2 linked regions of the Kordia antarctica genome follow. The protein of the gene in region 2 interacts with the protein of the main gene of each other region in a pairwise test. Links are inferred from orthologs where the notes say so. Each region holds a gene or a part of one and is shown on either strand. Other genes may lie near its edges.

Region 1 (3,093 bases), 4.6 Mb from region 2 along the record:
GAAGGATTTTTCAGGTGTTCTGGAGTTCCTATAGTTTTTTGTTGTCCATAAGGATGATTTGGAAATAATCCTTCCAACATTGCATAGTATGATTTTCTTCCATCACTGTCTTGCGTTCTGTTAAATTCTTCAAATACCGCTTCTAATTCCGTATGAAATAAACGCAATACTAATTGGCCAAAACGTTCGTTTTCTAGGTCCAACCATTTGTCTAATTCATTTGTTGGAATTTTATTTGTGTAGACTGTTTGCTCAAATGATGTATATGCATTCGTTCCTGTTGCTCCTAATGAGCCAACCATTTTGTCATATTCATTCGCAACGCTGTAATTGGAAGCTTCTAAAGATACTTCATCAATTTTCTTGTAGAGTGTTTTCTTTTTCTCTGGATCTTTTTCAGCTCTGTGTTGTTCGTATAAATCAGAGATTTGGTCTAGGTATACTTTCTCTTTTTCCCAATCAAAAGTACCAATTTTGTCTGTTCCTTTGAAAACCATGTGTTCCAAGTAGTGAGCCAACCCTGTTGATTCTTTCGGATCGTAGTTAGAACCTGCTCTTACCGCGATATACGTTTGTATTTTTGGTTCATCACTGTTTTTACTTAGATATACTTTTAGTCCGTTTTCTAAGGTGTATAAACGCAATCCTGTTGGATCGTTTGATACAGTTTCATACGAAAGACCATTCGCATCTTTTTGTTGCGTTACTTTTACTTCTGTGGAAGCAGTATCGCTTTTTTCTTTACAGCTGAAAATCGCTAGTGTACACACGATCAGCAGTAACAGATTGATTCTTTTCATTATATTTTGATTAGTTTGTAGTGTTTAAACGTTAAAATTATGATTATTATATATTTAATTTCAATTTTTAACATTTATTTATTCACGCGCTATGTGTCTACTATTGAAGCGAAACGTTACAGATTATTTGTTAAATTTTTATTTTCTACATCATAGTTTGTTAAAAAAGAGTCCAAAAAATTATCTTTCAACTTCAACTTCATCTTCATCTTCATCTTCATCTTCATCTTGAAACTGTATAGATTTTTATCAAAAGAAGAAACAATTTTAGCATGATGTTTTTATTCCTAAAAAGTATGTAAACGAAAAAAGCGCAACATCATTTGACTGATATTGCGCTTTAAATATGCTTAAGAAATGATGCTTATGCCATCACTTCTGCTACTTTTTTTCCAATTTCTGCTGGAGAATCTACTACGTGAATTCCGCATTCGCGCATGATTGCTTTTTTAGCTTCTGCAGTATCATCTGCGCCACCAACAATTGCTCCTGCATGTCCCATGGTTCTTCCAACTGGTGCTGTTACACCTGCTATGAAACCAACAACAGGTTTTTTACTTCCACTTTCTTTGTACCATTTAGCCGCATCTGCTTCTAATTGACCTCCGATTTCTCCGATCATTACGACACATTCCGTTTCAGGATCGTTGATTAGTAATTCAACCGCTTCTTTTGTAGTTGTTCCAATGATTGGATCTCCACCAATTCCGATGGCAGTTGTGATTCCTAACCCTTGTTTTACTACCTGATCCGCAGCTTCGTATGTTAATGTTCCTGATTTAGAAACGATTCCTATTTTTCCTTTTTTGAAAACAAATCCTGGCATGATTCCCACTTTTGCTTCTCCTGGCGTAATGACACCTGGACAGTTAGGTCCAATTAAGCGACAGTCTTTGTTACTAATATATGCAGCAACTTTTGTCATATCTCCAATAGGAATTCCTTCCGTAATCGTGATAATTACTTTGATTCCTGCATCAGCAGCTTCCATAATTGCATCTGCAGCAAATGCTGGCGGCACAAAAATAATAGTGGTATCAGCTCCAACTTTTTCAACAGCTTCAGAAACTGTATTAAAAACTGGTCTGTCTAAGTGTGTTTGTCCACCTTTTCCTGGAGTTACACCACCAACTACGTTAGTTCCGTACTCAATCATTTGACCTGCATGAAATGTTCCTTCACTTCCTGTAAATCCTTGAACAATTATTTTTGAATCTTTGTTTACTAAAACGCTCATTTGATATTTGTTTTTTGGCTGAACAAAAATAGTTTTTTATAAAGTATTTAAGAAGTATTTTTTGAGTTTTATCAATAATTAACGAGAGTTTGATCTAAGTTTCACAAAGAACATAGGTAATTATCAATCAAATTACAGCATAAACACTTCATTTTTAGGTTTTTATTTTCTTTATCTTTACTCGCACAAAGAAAAGAAACAAAAGAAAATGCGCTTTTCCAGAGGTGTTGTTGACTGAAAAAGTCAAAACCGCAATCATTTTTCTAAATTTTTTCCAAGGCTTCAAAAATTCTTAACGAAAAATAATTACTACACTGCGGAAAAGAAATGAATTGTGTAAAAAATAGTTTCTTATAAAGTATTTTCTGAGTTTTATTTATCAAAAACTTTTAAACACTGAAAACTATTTATTTTCTAAGTTTTTTATTCGTTCTATTAATTCTGGAATTTGACGAATTGATGCAATTTCTTTGTATTTTTTTCTGAACTCATCAGCAGGCGTTCCAAAGTAACTTTTTCCACTTTCTAAGCTTTTACTCACGCCCGATTGTGCTGAAATAACTGCCTTTGCTCCTATAGTAATTCCGCTTGTGATTCCTACTTGTCCCCAAATAGTGACTTCATCTTCAATAATAACACAACCTGCAATTCCTGTTTGCGAAGCTATTAAACATTTTCTACCAATTACTGTATCATGACCAATTTGTACTTGGTTGTCAATTTTTGTTCCTTCTTTAATCGTTGTATCGCCTGTAACACCTTTATCTATAGTACATAAAGAACCTAAATCCACATTGTCTTCTATCACAACGCGTCCGCCAGAACGTAATTTATCAAATCCTTCTGGGCGTTTTTTGTAGTAGAAAGCATCTGCACCTAAAACCGTTCCTGAGTGAATGATTACATTGTTTCCAATGACAGCATTGTCGTAGATTGCCACATTTGCATGAATGATACAATCGTTTCCAATTGTCACATTATTTCCAATAAAACAATTTGGTTGAATTACTGTGCGTTCTCCAATGATTGCTGATGGAGAAATTGACGCGGAAGCAC
Region 2 (3,327 bases):
ATGTCCAACTGAAATGTTATGATTTCCGCCAGCCATTACATGCGGATTGATTCTGATACAGACAGGAATCGTTGGATGTTTGCTTCCAAATTGCTCTAAAATTGAAAGATTGTCAATATTGATTTTTACGCCCAATTCCGCCGCTTGTTCAATTTCTTCAAGCGAAACTCCATTTGGTGTGTACATAATTTCGTGTACGTCAAATCCTGCGGCAAGTCCTAATTGCACTTCTTGAATGGAAACTGTGTCCAATCCCGCGCCAAGCGATTTCATCAACTTTAAAATACTCAAATTTGACAATGCTTTTACGGCATAATGTAGTTTTAACTTTGGCACATTTTTAAATGCTTTCGTCAAACGTTCGTATTGTGAAGTTATTTTGTTGGCGTCATAAACGTACGTTGGACTTCCAAATGTTTGTGCAATATTGAGTAAATCGGATTCTTTCATGTTCTAATTTTAACAATTCAAAACTATGTAAAATTCAAAAAATGATAAAGAAAAACAGTTAAAAAATATAAAAATAACACAAAAAGTTATATTTATAACAATTTAAAAATTCATCCTAAATAGTAGTTCCCGAAATTTATAAAACTCGAGTTGCTATACTTCACTTTTTGGATTTGTTGTTTTATCTTTCAAATATAAACATCAAATTTTTAAATTATGAAAAAAAGAAGCATTCAATCATTAGTATTAAACAAAACAAAAATTAGTGAATTACAAGGGAATATTGGCGGACGTAAAGATACAGATGCTTGTCCAACAGCAAGTACATGCAGTTGTGTGAGTTGTAGACCAGCATGTAATTTGCAGCAAGCATCACAAGGTTGTCAAAGATAATTTGCAGCTATTATGATTGTACAATTACACACGTTTTTTACCGTATTTGCAAGAGTAAATTGAAAGATTGACTCTTTTTCTTTTTTAAATTTATCAAAAACCAAAATTAATTGGGTTTAATGCATTCGATTTTTTACATTTGTGCTCTATAAAAAATTTCGTAAAATGAACTTACACGAATATCAAGGTAAAGAAATATTAGCAAGTTTTGGCGTGCGCATTCAAAGAGGAAAAGTCGCTTCTACACCTGCGGAAGCTGTGGAGGCTGCAAAGCAACTAACAGAAGAAACAGGAACAGGATGGCATGTGATTAAAGCACAAGTTCATGCTGGTGGACGCGGAAAAGGTGGCGGAGTAAAGCTTGCCAAAAGCCTTCAAGAAGTAGAAGAAATCGCAGGACAGATCATCGGAATGGATTTGGTAACACCACAAACTTCTGCCGAAGGAAAACGTGTACACCAAGTATTAGTCACAGAAGATGTATACTATCCTGGTGAGAGCGAAACCAACGAATTTTATATGTCTGTATTATTAAATAGAGTAACCGGACGCAACATGATTATGTATTCTACCGAAGGCGGAATGGATATTGAAACCGTTGCCGAAGAAACACCACATTTAATTTTTACAGAAGAAGTTGATCCTGCAATGGGATTATTAGGTTTTCAAGCAAGAAGAGTTGCTTTTAACTTAGGATTAAGCGGATTAGCATTTAAAGAAATGACAAAGTTTGTTTCTTCATTATATACAGCATACGTTTCGGCAGATGCATCATTATTTGAAATCAATCCTGTATTGAAAACTTCAGATAATAAAATTATGGCAGTTGATGCGAAAGTAAGTTTAGACGAAAATGCATTATTCCGTCACAAAGATTACTTGGCAATGCGCGATTTACGTGAGGAAAATCCAATTGAAGTTGAAGCGAAAGAAGTAGGACTAAACTATGTGGATCTTGACGGAAACGTTGGTTGTATGGTAAATGGTGCTGGTTTAGCAATGGCAACAATGGATTTAATTAAAATGGCTGGTGGAGAACCTGCTAACTTTTTAGATGTTGGTGGAACTGCAGATGCAAAACGTGTGGAAGAAGCTTTCAGAATCATCTTAAAAGACCCAAATGTAAAAGCAATTTTAATCAATATTTTTGGTGGAATCGTCCGTTGTGATCGTGTTGCGCAAGGAGTTGTAGATGCGTATAAGAACATGGGAGACGCTATTAAAGTGCCAATCATTGTTCGTCTGCAAGGAACAAATGCAGACATCGCTAAGGAATTAATTGACAATTCTGGATTGGATGTACAATCTGCTGTTGAATTCCAAGAAGCTGCTGATAAAGTACAAGCGGTTTTAGCTTAAGAGAATTAGATTTAATTTATTGAGTTATACACTTAAGTAATTGTATAAAGTTATAATTATCAGACACTTAATTTTGCTTAATGCCATTTAAAGGATAATCTTTATAAGAGTTTAGCTTTTTAAGCATGGAATATGCAGTTAACCATTTGATTATCAATAAAGAACTAAGTGTATAACTCAATTAATTTATATGTAGAAAGCCTTTCCAGTTTGGAGAGGCTTTTTTTTTGTTGATAATGTCTCGTCTTGAAATTAGAGTAACTACTAATTTTAAATGGAATTAACACTTGTAATTTTTATTTCTTTAACCTTTTCATTTTCAATATATATGTTCAGTTTTTTCCTCGAGCGAAAATGACTAAAATCATAAAACATGTGTTTTGAATCTTGTTTTGTTGGTTTTCCAAAGAATTGAATAAAATTACTTACACTTGAACCAATTTCTAAATTAAATTTCAAGGGTAATTTTTTTGAATCACATTTGAATGAATTCATGAACCAACCACTATGACCAAATATCCAAGTAGAATCGATTTTATGTTGAAAACCTTTCATTTCTCCAACCATGTTATTCTCATAATAGTAAGTATAACTAACATTGTCTCCTTTAATAAAATAAGGTGTTGGTTTGGACTCAGTTCTAACAATTGCGATTTGAACCGTATCTATTCTTTTATAATCTATCGGTTCGTTTAAGTACCAATTTATTCTAAATGTATCTAATTCAATAGTATTAAATTCAGTTACATTTTTAAAATTATTTTTTTTCTCTTTCGAGAATTGAAAAATAAATAGACTAGATATTAAAAGAAAAATTATTGTTTTCATCTTAGTATTGAAAGGATGACTCTGTGTCTGATGAGCCTAAATTAGTAAAAAGAAAATGAATTAGATTACAGAAATAATGAAAAGTTAAGTATAGATGTCATCTCTAATTTTTTAGAAGAATAGGATGTAAACTATTTCTTAATTCACTCTCCGCTCAAAAGAAACTGTTCCGCAATCCGATATAATCCGCTCATAATCATATGATTTTTGATGTAATGCAGTTTTGAATGTTATATCTATTTGTTTGATGCTTTTTGCTTCGTTTTCGCAAGAATTTACTAAATACACACATAATTG

What was found.
Region 1: the proteins of sucC (region 2) and sucD interact in binary tests that used the Escherichia coli proteins (3 or more experiments, as listed by UniProt). The link is inferred for Kordia antarctica from one-to-one orthologs.

The regions. Positions count from the first base shown.
Region 1 is NZ_CP019288.1:414,917-418,009, reverse strand. What follows is about bases 102-2,856. They hold sucD (succinate--CoA ligase subunit alpha), read right to left. Parts: upstream 2,038-2,856; coding sequence 1,165-2,037; downstream 102-1,164. Other genes in these bases: IMCC3317_RS01860 (UDP-3-O-(3-hydroxymyristoyl)glucosamine N-acyltransferase), read right to left, coding at 2,441-2,856; IMCC3317_RS01870 (M16 family metallopeptidase), read right to left, coding at 102-800. Also shown: more of IMCC3317_RS01870, read right to left, coding at 1-101; more of IMCC3317_RS01860, read right to left, coding at 2,857-3,093. UniProt on the Escherichia coli protein: Succinyl-CoA synthetase functions in the citric acid cycle (TCA), coupling the hydrolysis of succinyl-CoA to the synthesis of either ATP or GTP and thus represents the only step of substrate-level phosphorylation in the TCA.
Region 2 is NZ_CP019288.1:5,044,195-5,047,521, forward strand. Bases 117-3,105 are described here. They hold sucC (ADP-forming succinate--CoA ligase subunit beta), read left to right. Parts: upstream 117-1,008; coding sequence 1,009-2,202; downstream 2,203-3,105. Other genes in these bases: lysA (diaminopimelate decarboxylase), read right to left, coding at 117-450; IMCC3317_RS21095 (hypothetical protein), read left to right, coding at 667-843; IMCC3317_RS21105 (hypothetical protein), read right to left, coding at 2,473-3,030. Outside these bases: more of lysA, read right to left, coding at 1-116; IMCC3317_RS21110 (hypothetical protein), read right to left, coding at 3,169-3,327. UniProt on the Escherichia coli protein: Succinyl-CoA synthetase functions in the citric acid cycle (TCA), coupling the hydrolysis of succinyl-CoA to the synthesis of either ATP or GTP and thus represents the only step of substrate-level phosphorylation in the TCA.